Regions from separate parts of the Lachnospira eligens ATCC 27750 genome, predicted to be linked through region 1. Evidence: predicted binding sites of a transcription regulator. Region 1 holds the regulator's gene; the other holds the start of a gene.
The links. The regulator Rex, encoded in region 1, represses fermentation and respiration genes when NADH is low (regulators of the CRP and FNR family bind a similar motif). The targets are predictions, from matches to a motif close to ATTGTTAANTANTTAACAAT.
Positions count from the first base shown of each region.

Region 1 (6,955 bases):
CATTGATCAGTTCTATTATGAAGTAAGGCCTAAGAATAAAACAGAAATCTTAAGCCGTCTTATTGATATATACAATCCTAAGCTGTCAGTTGTGTTCTGTAACACCAAGAGACAGGTAGACGAGCTTATATCAGAGCTTAAGGGCAGAGGATATTTTGCTGACGGTATACACGGAGATATGAAACAGCAACAGAGAGACCGTGTAATGGACGATTTCAGAAGTGGAAAAACAGAAATTCTTATTGCAACTGATGTTGCGGCAAGAGGAATTGATGTTGACGGAGTTGATATAGTATTTAACTATGACCTTCCACAGGACGAAGAATATTATGTACACAGAATAGGAAGAACAGGAAGGGCTGGAAAATCAGGACTTGCACTTTCATTTATATCTGGAAGAGAAGTATATAAGTTAAAGGATATCGAAAGATATTGCAAGACTAAGATTCTAGCAAAGCCAATTCCATCACTTGATGATGTCAAGAACACCAAGATGGATGGTATATTTGACAAGATTAAAGAGATGATTGAAGCTGATGAGCACAGAGCCATGCTTGATATGGTTGAGGAGCATGTTAATCAGGAAGACTACACATCAATGGATATGGCAGCAGCACTTCTTAAGATGATAGTAGGAGATACATTGGACAGAATCGATGAGGTTGAAAATTTCCATTTTGATGAAAATGCGGATACTTCAAGAATGGTAAGACTCTTTATTAATGTTGGTAAGAAGGACAAGATTACACCAGCCAATATTCTTGGAGCGATTGCAGGAGAATCTGGAATGCCGGGAAGACTTGTCGGTGCAATTGATATGATGGATAATTATACATTTGTTGATGTTCCTGCAAAGCATGCGGAAGCAGTACTTGCAGCAATGAATGACAATGTGCTTATCAAGGGCAGAAAGGTTAATGTAGAGAAGGCAAATGTATCTGCAAAGCCTGCAAGAAAATCCAAGTCAAAGCCAGATACAAGAAGAAAAAAAGACGAGTCCCGTGGAAAACATGACAAACTTAAAGAACGCAGAAGTAAAGGCGGCAAGGTAAGAAGAAATGGAGAAAAGTATTAAGCTTACCAGTCTTAACAGAAAAGAAGCGTTAAGATATCTGGGATATAAGAAAAATGCACCTGATGAGCGGGTGGAAGAGCTTATGGATGAATGTGAGGAGCTTGTATTAAAGACCGCAGTTCCAAGATTTATTTATAAGAAGTTCGATTTTACAGTTAATGAAGACGGTGTGGCATTTAAGAATACAAGCATGGTGCTTCCGGGTGAGTCTATTAAGAAGCACCTGTATAAATGTGATAGTGCAATATGCATGGCTGTAACGATATCGGAAGGTATTGACAGACAGCTAAGAGTGTTGCAGCTTACAGATATGGCAAAGGCACTGGTGTTTGATAGTCTGGCAAGTGTAGCTGTTGAACAGGCATGTGATAAGGTTGAAGAACTTTTAAGAGAGGAATATCCTGATTATTACCAGACATTCAGGTTCGGAATTGGTTACGGTGATTTGCCGATAAGCATGCAGGCTCCTTTCCTTAAGGTATTAGATGCCAGTAAAAAGATAGGACTTAATCTTAACAAATCATATATGCTTGCTCCAGTAAAGTCGGTAACTGCGGTTATCGGACTTACTAAGGAGCCGGTAAGTACTGAGAACAGAGGTTGCGCAACCTGCAATCTTAATAAAACCTGCGCATACAGAGGAATGGGAGGACATTGTAGTGGCTGACAGATTCAGAGAACTCTTAAAAAATAGAGATTATATAATATTTGATGGTGCTATGGGTACAATGCTTCAGGCAGCTGGCATGAAGATGGGAGAGACACCTGAAGTGCTTAATATAACAAGGCCGGAGCTTCTTGTTTCAATTGCAGAGCAGTATTTTAATGCCGGTTCAGATGTGGTATATGCCAATACATTTGGTGCAAACAGATATAAGCTTGAAGAATGCGGAAAAAGCGTTGAGGAGCTTGTAACTGCCGGAATTGTCAATGCAAAGAAGGCAAGAGATGCAGTAAAGCCTGACGGACTTGTTGCACTCGATGTCGGACCAATCGGACAACTTCTTGAGCCAACAGGCGTATTAAGCTTTGAAGAAGCATATGATATGTATGCCGAGATAGTAAAGGCTGGAGCTGCTGCGGGAGCAGACCTTGTTGTATTTGAGACAATGACCGACCTTTTAGATGTTAAGGCTGCTGTACTTGCAGCTAAGGAAAACAGCGACCTTCCTATAGCTGCTACGATGACATTTGAACAGAATATGAGAACATTCACAGGCTGTTCTATATCAGCAATGGCTCTTACGCTTACAGGACTTGGCGTTGATGCACTCGGTGTAAACTGTTCTTTAGGACCTAAGGAATTAGAACCGGTTATTGAAGAACTTGTAAAATGGACTAATCTTCCAATAATAGTAAAGCCTAATGCAGGACTTCCTGACCCTGAAACTAACCTTTATAATGTTACTGCAGTCCAGTTTGCAGATTTCATGAAGGATTTAAGAAAATATGGCATTAAGATATTCGGCGGCTGCTGTGGAACTAATCCTGAATTCATTAAAGAATTATCAGAAATGTTAAAAAGAGAAGGCAATCCGGCAGCACCACACAAATATATTCCGGGTGCAGTGTGTTCAGCAACAAGCACTGTTGTCGTTGATGAGCCAAGAATTATCGGTGAAAGAATCAATCCTACAGGTAAGAAGCTTTTTAAGGAAGCACTTTTAAGACATGATATGGATTATATTCTTGGACAGGCTTTAGAGCAGATATCAGGCGGAGCAGATATTCTTGATGTCAATGTAGGTCTTCCGGGAATTGATGAGCGTGAAATGATGATTGATACAATAAAGTCATTACAGGCAGTTGTAGATGTCCCACTTCAGATCGATTCTACAATACCTGAAGTACTTGAGGCAGCACTCCGTGTATACAATGGTAAGCCGCTTGTTAACTCAGTTAATGGTGAGGAGGAGTCTCTTAACAATGTTCTTCCTCTTGTTAAGAAATATGGTGCAGGAGTTATCGGACTTGCACTTGATAAAGATGGCATTCCTAAGAAGGCAGAGGACAGAGTTGCAATAGCAAAGAAGATTATGGACAGGGCTGTTGCAATGGGAATCCCTAAAGAAGATATTTATATTGACTGCCTTACACTCACAGCTTCTGCTGAACAGGAGGGCGTAATGGAAACTCTTAATGCACTTCATACAGTTAAGAATGAGCTTGGCTTAAAGACAGTGCTTGGTGTTTCTAATATTTCATTCGGACTTCCAAACAGAGTGCTTGTAAACCACATTTTCCTTACAATGGCACTTACTAACGGACTTGACCTTGCGATTATAAATCCTAACATCCCAGAGATGACAGGTGCGGTAAGGGCGTACAAGCTTCTTGCCAATATTGATAAGAATTCAGTTGATTATATAAAAAACTATGGCGCTATGCCAAATGTTTCTAAGATTGATCCTGTCAAGAAGGAAAAGAAGGATGGGAACTATACAGGAGATGACCTTTTCTATGCCGTAGAAAAAGGACTTAAAAATGAAGGGGCTGAGATAACAGAGGCACTTCTTAAAACTATGGATTCGATGGAGATTGTTAATCAGGTGCTTATTCCTGCGCTTGATAAGATAGGTGCTGAATTCGAGAAGGGTACATTGTTCCTTCCACAGCTTATTATGGCAGCATCAGTTACACAGGCAGCATTTGAAGTTATAAGAAAGCATATGGTTATGTCTGATAATGCTCCTGTAAGCAAGGGAAAGATTGTTATAGCTACAGTCAAGGGGGATGTCCATGATATCGGTAAGAATATTGTTAAGGTTCTTCTTGAAAATTATGGATATGATGTTATTGACCTTGGTAAAGATGTCGAGTACCAGACAGTTGTTGATGCAATAAGAGATAATGATGTTAAACTGTGTGGACTTTCTGCACTTATGACAACAACACTTGTATCTATGAAGGAAACAATTGCACTTATAAGAGAAAATAATCTTGATTGTAAGGTTATGGTTGGCGGAGCAGTACTTACTCCGGAATATGCTAAAGAGATAGATGCAGATTTCTATGCAAAGGATGCAAAAGAATCTGTTGATATTGCTAAAAGAGTTCTTGGTTAAAATTTTGACATATCGAGAAAAAATGTTTATAATTATAGCACTTAGTATAATTGATTTATATAATATTTGATGTGTTTTTTATATATGCAATTGTAGTCTGGAGGTTTATGGTAATGGAAGAAAAAAAGATTTCATCGGCGGTAATAAGAAGGCTGCCAAGATATTACAGATATCTGGGAGAACTGATAGAGTCTGGTGTACAGAGAATATCATCTAAAGAATTGAGCGCCAGAATGAAAGTGACTGCCTCTCAGATAAGACAGGATCTTAATAATTTTGGAGGCTTTGGTCAGCAGGGATATGGATATAATGTGCAGTACCTGTATGAAGAAATTGGCAAGATTCTTGGAATAGACAGAAATCATAATATGGTTATTATCGGAGCCGGTAATTTAGGCAAGGCAATAGTTAATTATAGTGATTTTGAAAAAAGAGGATTCGTTATTAAGGGAATATTTGATAATAATCCTAAGATTAAGGGCACTAAGATTCGTGGAATAGAAGTAAGGATGATGAATGAACTTACTGATTTTATTAAAGATAATGAAATCGAGATAGTTGCACTTACTATTCCTAAAGAAGCAGCAAGACAGATAGCAAAGGTTGTTGCTGATGCAGGAGTCAAGGCTATATGGAACTTTGCACATACAGATCTTAATCTTCCGGATGATGTTATTGTTGAGAATGTACATTTGTCAGAAAGTCTTATGAGACTTTCATATACTATTGCTAACAGAAAGTAACTGTTTGGGAGGATAATATGGCAGAACCTGATATTGAGAAGCTGAAAAGTTGTACAGCCATAAATGATATACCGATACTTACTCTTGATGAAAGATGGTATCACCTTATAACAGATAAGTTAAAGACGGACGAAATACGTTACTGGGAAAAGCGCCTTAATGAGCTGCTTAAGAAGCAGGGACAGGTTAATAATGACATAAAAGAAGTAAAAAAGATAAAAAAACAGCTTATTCAGGATGTTGTTGATAATATGCAGGATGAAGATAACGATCCTAAGAAAGCTAAGGTTATGGAGCAGAATCAGAGACTTATCCAGGAGGCAAAGGATAAGATTAACAGTCTTGAGGATGAGGCACTTGATATACCGAGGGATATTGTTGATGCTAACAGAAATCTGCTTATAGAGACAGTAAAGGTGTGTTATAATAAGATTAACAGTAACAAAGAAGATCTTGAAGTACTTGATAAATGGATTAATGCAACCAGAGTAAAGTTAAAGAAGAATATTCTTATCAGGCAGGATAAAGAAGAAGCTAATAATCGTATGTATTCATCAATGCATGATATTTTAGGAGCAGATGTCATGAAAGAATTAGACAGAATTAACGAGGAATAAGGTTATGGAATATTTAGCAGATTCACATACAATGAAGACAGTTGATAACTGTTCAATACAAGAGTTTAAGATTCCCTCAGTGGTGCTTATGGAAAGAGCCGCACTGGGGGTTTCAGTGTTTTTAAAAGGTCTGATTACCAGAGAGAAAAGTAATAAATGCATCAAAACTGTATGTGTATGTGGCAGTGGCAATAATGGTGCAGATGGACTTGCCGTTGCAAGACAGCTCAATGAGAATGGCATTAATGTAAGTGTTGTTATTGCGGGAACATCAGAGGGAACAGAAGAATACAGACTGCAGAAAAATATTGTCAGCAATCTTGGAATAGAATGTGTGGAATATAATGGCAATATTGATTTTTCTGAATATGATTATATTGTAGATGCAATGTTCGGGATAGGACTTTCAAGAAATATTGAAGGAAGATATGCACAGATTGCAGAAGCTGTCAACGAAGCAGGGGAAAAAGGCTCTGTGGTTGTTGCTGTGGATATTGCATCAGGAATTAATGCTGATAATGGTCAGATTATGGGAGTGGCTGTCAAAGCTGATTATACTGTAACATTTGGTTATAAAAAGACAGGTATCATGTTTTATCCGGGAGCAACATACAGTGGTAGTGTGGAGGTTGTTAATGCAGGATTTGTTCCTGAAAATGTGTTACATAATAAAGTGGATGGCTTTGGCAGAACATTCACATATACGGATGACGATATAGATAGACTTGTTGTGAGAACTTCGGACTCTAACAAGGGAACATACGGAAGAACGCTTATAATAGCAGGCTCTAAGGATATGGGGGGTGCTGCGGTTTTATCAGCAAGCGCAGCATACAGGAGTGGAACAGGACTTGTTAAGATTCTTACACATGAAGCAAATAAAACACCGTTACTTGTACGGATGCCAGAATGCCTGATTGCAACTTATCAGGATAATAAGCCTCTTGCAGCAGAATTGAAAAAGGATTTTGCATGGGCAAAAAGTATAGCTGCAGGACCAGGTCTTTCTATGAATGAAGTGGCAGCAGAGATTACCAGAAGTGTTATTGAAATTAATGATAAGGTCAGAATATTAGATGCAGATGCACTAAATATTATAGCTGCAGAAAAAATTGATTTTAGGGGAAATGCTGAAGGCAATATTATTGTTACGCCGCATCTTATGGAAATGTCAAGGCTTATAGGAAAAAGTGTGTCAGATATTAAAAAGAATCTGGTACAGTGTGCAAAAGAATTTGCAAAAGAACATCAGTGCATATGTGTATTAAAGGATGCAAGAACAGTTGTAACAGACGGAACAAATGTGTATATCAACAGTACAGGTAATGATGGAATGTCAACGGGAGGTTCAGGAGATGTTCTTACAGGACTGACAGCGGGATTTACAGCTATGGGAATTGATGCATTTGAGGCAGCATGTCTGGCTGTATATGTTCACGGAAAAGCTGGAGATAT
Region 1 covers NC_012778.1:1,419,192-1,426,146, reverse strand. Annotated here, with positions in the region: gene EUBELI_RS06700 (DEAD/DEAH box helicase) at 1-1,075, shown strand, start outside; gene EUBELI_RS06695 (vitamin B12 dependent-methionine synthase activation domain-containing protein) at 1,059-1,742, shown strand; gene EUBELI_RS06690 (homocysteine S-methyltransferase family protein) at 1,735-4,140, shown strand; gene EUBELI_RS06685 (redox-sensing transcriptional repressor Rex) at 4,254-4,883, shown strand; gene EUBELI_RS06680 (hypothetical protein) at 4,901-5,500, shown strand; gene EUBELI_RS06675 (bifunctional ADP-dependent NAD(P)H-hydrate dehydratase/NAD(P)H-hydrate epimerase) at 5,505-6,955, shown strand, end outside.

Region 2 (6,955 bases), 700 kb from region 1:
CTCCTTAATCTCATCTGTTGACTGCTGTGACTGTTCAGCAAGCTTTCTTATCTCATCAGCAACGACTGCGAATCCTTTACCGCTCTCTCCTGCTCTTGCTGCCTCGATAGAAGCATTAAGTGATAACAGGTTAGTCTGCTCTGTAATTTCTGTAATGGCATCTGATATGAAATTAATCTTCTCTATACTGCTTACCATCTCAGATACAACTGCTTTAGAAATCTTAGAGTTATCAATTGAACGCTGTCCCTTAGTAATAAGTTCATCAACAATTGTAAGTCCCTTATTACTTAACTTCTGTGTTTCAACAGACATATCACTGATATCAGTTACATAAGCCTTAGTTTCCTTTAATCTGTCTGCAAGATTTTCTACTTCCTGTGTTGCTGTCTGTGTACTGTCTGCCTGACCTGATGCACCAACTGCAACACTCTGTATAGCCTCTGAAACCTGACCTACTGTCTCTGTAGTAGACTTAGATACTCCTGCAATCTTAGCAGATGCATCTACTATAACTCCACTCTTTTCCTCAACACCCTTAATAAGAACTGCCATGTTCTCAACCATGTTGTTAAAGTTATTCTCAAGGTCTCCAAACTCATTCTTCTTCTTTACATCAATTCTATCTGTTAAATCACCACCCGCAACATCCTTCATATGTCCAGAAACCTTCTTAATCTCCTTAGTCATAGAAGCTGTAACTGCAAGTGCAATACCAATTCCAATAACAAATGCGATAATACTGAATATAACAGTATTGCTAATCATCTTATTAGTTGTAGCAGATGTTTCTTTAGAACTGATAAAACCAACAAGTGTCCATCCTGTAACAGCATCCTTAGATGTTACTACATGTACCTTTTCACCATTAATGTTTTCATCAAATGAAAATGCTTTATCATAATCATTCTCTGTAAGACCTTTAACTGTACTCCAGCAATTCAGTCCTGATACTGAATCTGTTACATACTTGTTATTATCATTATTAACAAGTATATTACCATCTTCATCTGCAAGGACAACAAATCCTGTATTAAGAAGTCCGATACCCTGTACAAAATCTGTAATCTCAGAAAAATCAATATGCATACCCACAATACCATAATTCGTTCCGTCTGAATGCTTAATTTCCTGTGAAACAGTAATTATTGTCTTATCAAAATCCTTGCTGTAATATGGCTTTGAAAAATAAGCATAAATGCTGTTTCTTGCCTTAAGACCTTTACAATCTGTGTACCATACTTCCTTAGTTCTGTCTACACCTTTCTCAAGGCCACCCTTACTAAGTGTTTTTCCGGTCTCAGGGTTATATTCTCCCCAACCTGTAATCTCAAGATTAGTATTAGTAGCAAAGAAAGCTCTTTCTGCACCATTAGTAACCTTTACTGATGCAATAAGAGAATCTCTTACTGCCTTAACATTATCATCTAAAGTTCCCTGATCCTCAAGATGCTTTACTTCATTCTTTCTTGTAAGCAGGTCTACCGGCTGCGACAGAGTCTTAAGATATGTAGTAAACTGATTCTGTGCTTCATTCAAAGTCTGCTCACTTGTTACCTTCATGTTATTTTCCATTGAAGACGAAGTTGTTGTAATTGAACTTACCATAAGCATTACAATAGGAATTGTAATGGCAACAACGAAAAATAAAACAAGCTGAAAGCCTAATTTTCTGAAAAACTTCATAGCTTTCCCTCCTCGTTTATAATTAATAATATTTAGTTGACATTTCCGATTTCTTACATGCCTTGTATTATAATACCACATTTGTAAAAAAATGTAAATTTCTATATTAAATACAATTTATTATGAAAGCATATATTTAACAACAATATCAGTCAGTAAATCTTACATTTCCCTGAAGCCATATCTGTCCTTTGAATCTGCGGCCTACGGCTGGTTCTCCAAGCAGATGTTCCTTATTAACTGCTGTAGTTATAATAAGACTGTTACATTCAAGAACCATAATATATATCTTCTCACCAGTGTATATATTCTCCTCTTCACGCAGTTCAAGAATCTCTCCTATGACGGAATACTGGTCACATTCTACACCGCATGGCATAAATGTTGAGTCTACTATAGTAAATATATCTTCCTTCATGACACGGTTAGAAAGTTCATTGTATGTATCAATATCTTCAATTGTAAGGCTCTCAATTGCATCCTCATCTCCATTCTTTGCAGCCTGAATTAGATTCTTTCTTGCAATTTCATCCTGTCTGCTTTTCTTAGAATTTCTTTCTTTTCTCACTGGAAGCATAATAATTCCACCAAGAGAAAGCCCTGTAAGTGCAACCTTTTTGTTCTTAATCGGAACCTTTGTTATATCATTCTTAATATCAGGATCAAAATCAGGTATCTTAAAATCTTTTCCACTATATAGATACTCAAGATAATCCATAACATTCTGAAGATAGAATATAAGCGTAACTCCTGTCTTTAATTCATCACATATTACTGCATATGACTCCTTATCAAGATGTCTTTCAATTGTCATTTCCTCATTTTCACTTAAATTCTTTCCCACTACAAATGGAAAATAATACTCATATTTAAAAGTATTCTTTTCATATCTTCCATACACATACAAACCCGTTGAATTGCTAAGGCGCAAGATAATAACGCCACGATCTAATTTCTCGTGGCGTATCACAAATCCTTCTTTTATACTTTCTTTAATTCCTGTTTTAATAAATTTTTCTTCAGCCCTGGATGTCATATTATTAAATCCAAGCGCTCTTATATATAAATTCATATATTACTCCGATACTCTATTCTGTATCAACTATAAATATAGTAAGTTTCTTTAATAAATTATGCTCTACATTATCTGTATAAGGTGTTCCATCAGCATGCTGAGTCATTCTTATAACCGGTCTGTCAGCAGCTTCCTTATTCTGCCTGATAACAATACCTTTACCGCCATCACTTGTATAAACAGTACATCCAACAGGATATGCTGCCACAGAATCCAGAAACTTCGCTGCGATTGTAGAATCATACTTAATTCCCGCATGAACCTTTATGTACTCAATTGCTTCATAAATCTTCATTCTTTCACTTCCGATACCACTTATCATGCTATCGAAATCATCACAGATAGAAACAAGCTTAACTTCCGGCTTAAGTCTTTCTCCTTTATGCTGGAATGGATATCCTGAACCATCTATTCTTTCATGATGAAAAAGGACTATTTCCTTAGCCACATCCGGAAGCCATGCTTCATCCTGTAATGAGCTATAGCCAAATATTGTATGCTTCTTATACTCAACAACATCCTTAGGTGTCATATTTTCTTCATTAACATTAACATAAGGAACATTGATATATCTTAACCCAATATCATGAAGTATTGCACCCATTGATACATTATGAACCTGCTTGTCACTCATCTTAAGCCTTAGTGCCATAATTGTAGATAATGCACATACATTTATACAATGAGTGTACATATCCGTGCTTACATTCCTGATTTCTGTTATATTATTAACCACTTCCGGCTCAGCAAGCACAGAATCCAGTATTCTCTGTGCTTCCTCAACAATGACCTTTAGTTCTTCGTTATGTTTATAAATGTGTTTTTCTAGTATTCTCTTAACTACCTGCCTTGAATTCTTTGCAGTTTCTTCCAGCTTATATGGATATTCCTCTTCTACATTACCGGACGATGTGTTTTCTGTTAAAATTCCTTCTTGTTCATCCTTTATATATACAGTTCTTGTTCCAAGATTCCTGATTCTGCTAATAAGTTCTGTTGTCATAGGAACATCAGCATGAATAAGTACCGCGTCAGCCTGCGATAATATAGGAAGGGCTAATATATCATTTTCTCTAAGATTATCAACACTTACCTGCTTCATAATGCGCTCCATTCTTAATTAAACATTATTCAACCCCTGTTACTATAGGTAAAAGATAGCATATTTTAATTAATATTACAATGAATATTGACTTATAATTATATTAGTGTTATATTGACATTGTTAAATTATTATCAATCAATATTACACGAATCAATTTATGGAGGAAATGTTATGTCAAAGAATTTAACTGAGAATTACCCAATTGTTGACACAGTCGAAGCTCTTGAAGAAAGACTTGCAGGTGTACGTGAGGCACAGCGCATCTTTGCAACCTATACACAGGAGCAGGTAGATAAGATATTTACTGCTGCTGCACTTGCTGCCAATAAAGCAAGAATCCCTCTTGCAAAGCTTGCAGTTGAAGAAACTGGTATGGGAATTGTAGAAGATAAGGTTATCAAGAATCATTATGCTTCAGAATACATTTATAATGCTTACAGAAATACTAAGACATGTGGTGTTATTGAAGAGGATAAGGCATATGGAATTAAAAAAGTTGCTGAACCTATTGGCGTTGTTGCAGCCGTAATCCCTACAACTAATCCAACTTCAACAGCTATTTTCAAAACTCTTATTTCACTTAAGACTAGAAATGGTATTATCATAAGCCCACATCCACGAGCTAAGAAATCAACAATTGCAGCGGCTAAGATTGTTCTTGAAGCTGCTGTTGCAGCAGGTGCCCCAGCGGGAATCATTGGCTGGATAGATGTTCCTTCACTTGAACTTACAGATACACTTATGAAGGAAGCTGACATTATCCTGGCTACCGGAGGACCTGGAATGGTTAAGGCTGCTTACTCTTCTGGAAAGCCTGCACTTGGTGTAGGTGCCGGTAATACTCCTGCTATCATTGATGAATCAGCAGATGTAATACTTGCTGTTAACTCAATTATTCATTCTAAGACATTTGACAATGGTATGATATGTGCTTCTGAACAGTCTGTAATTGTTGACAAGAAGGTTTACAAGGCTGTTAAAGAAGAATTTGCATACAGAGGCTGTTACTTCCTTAATAAGAGCGAGACAGAAAAGGTAAGAAAGACCATTATTATCAATGGTGCCCTTAATGCAAAGATTGTTGGTCAGAAGGCTCACACTATCGCTGCTTTAGCAGGTGTTACTGTTCCTGAAGAAACTAAGATTCTTATCGGTGAGGTAACATCTGTAGACCTTTCAGAAGAATTTGCACATGAAAAGTTATCACCTGTTCTTGCAATGTATAAGGCAGAGGATTTTGAAGATGCTCTTTCAAAAGCTGAACACCTTATTGCTGATGGTGGATTTGGTCATACATCTTCTCTTTATATTAATGTTGAAACACAGGCAGACAAGATTGCTGAATTCTCTGAAAGAATGAAGACATGCCGCTGCCTTATCAATACACCTTCATCTCACGGTGGAATCGGTGACCTCTACAACTTTAAGATGGCTCCTTCTCTTACACTTGGATGCGGCTCATGGGGCGGCAACTCAGTATCTGAGAACGTTGGAGTAAAACATCTGCTTAATGTAAAGACTGTCGCTGAGAGGAGAGAGAATATGCTTTGGTTTAGAGCACCTGAGAAGGTTTACTTTAAGAAGGGCTGCTTACCTGTTGCCCTTGATGAACTTGGAACTGTAATGGGTAAGAAGAAAGCATTTATCGTTACTGACCAGTTCCTTTATAAGAATGGTTATACCAAATGTGTCACAGATAAGTTAGATTCTTTAGGAATTATGCATACTACTTTCTATAATGTAGCACCAGATCCAACACTTGCATGCGCTAAAGAAGGCACCGCAGCCATGAGACTTTTTGAACCTGATGTAATCATTGCAATCGGTGGTGGTTCTGCAATGGATGCTGCCAAGATTATGTGGGTTATGTATGAACATCCTGAGGCAGACTTCCTTGATATGGCTATGCGTTTCATGGATATCAGAAAGAGAATATACACATTCCCTAAGATGGGCGAGAAAGCTTACTTTGTCGCTATCTCAACATCTTCTGGAACAGGTTCAGAGGTAACTCCTTTTGCAGTTATTACTGATGAAACAACCGGTCAGAAATATCCACTTGCTGACTATGAATTACTTCCTAAGATGGCTATTATCGATGCTGACATGCATATGAATCAGCCTAAGGGACTTACAGCAGCTTCTGGTATTGATGCACTTACACATGCACTTGAAGCATACGCTTCCATTATGGCAACAGAATATACAGATGGTCTTGCATTACAGGCTATGAAGAATATATTTGAATATCTTCCAGCAGCTTATGAATTAGGTGCACATGATGCAGTTGCAAGAGAAAAGATGGCAACAGCTTCTACTATGGCTGGTATGGCTTTTGCTAATGCTTTCCTTGGAGTGTGCCACTCACTTGCACATAAACTTGGTGCATATCACCACCTTCCACACGGAATTGCTAATGCCCTTCTTATCACTGATGTAATGAGATTCAATGCTGCAGAGGTTCCAACAAAAATGGGAACATTCTCACAGTATCAGTATCCACATTGCAAAGCACGTTATGTTGAGTGTGCTGACTTCCTCGGAATTCAGGGTAAAGATGATGATGAGAAATTTGAAAACCTCATCAAGGCTATTGAAGAATTAAAGGCAAAGGTAGGAATTAAGAAAACTATTGCAGATTATGGTGTTAAAGAGGAAGACTTCCTTGCAACTCTTGATGAGATGACAGAAGCCGCATTTGATGACCAGTGTACTGGTGCTAACCCAAGATATCCTCTTATGAGTGAAATGAAAGCCATGTACTTAAAGGCTTACTATGGTAAATAATCATCATTATTATTTTAAGAAAGGAAGACATGTCGTATGAAAAAATATTTAGCAAAATCCAAGTTAAAATCAGTATATGTAGAGAACAACAAAGCGATTAAGGTCTTTGATAAGAACTACAACAAGTCAGATGTATTATATGAAGCTCTTAATACTGCAAGAGTTGAGGATGCAGGTGTTAATATTCCAAAACTCTTAGAGGTTGCTGTTACTGACGGTAAATGGTCTATCACAAGTGAATATGTTGAAGGTCCTACTCTTACACAGTTAATTGAAAAATACCCTGACAAGGCAGATGATTA
Region 2 covers NC_012778.1:2,121,923-2,128,877, forward strand. Annotated here, with positions in the region: gene EUBELI_RS09855 (methyl-accepting chemotaxis protein) at 1-1,686, opposite strand, end outside; gene EUBELI_RS09860 (DUF3881 family protein) at 1,835-2,758, opposite strand; gene EUBELI_RS13735 (HD-GYP domain-containing protein) at 2,775-3,863, opposite strand; gene adhE (bifunctional acetaldehyde-CoA/alcohol dehydrogenase) at 4,038-6,653, shown strand; gene EUBELI_RS09875 (phosphotransferase) at 6,690-6,955, shown strand, end outside.
Region 2: a site for Rex is predicted at 3,983-4,002, ahead of adhE (bifunctional acetaldehyde-CoA/alcohol dehydrogenase). Genes of this name have one in related genera too.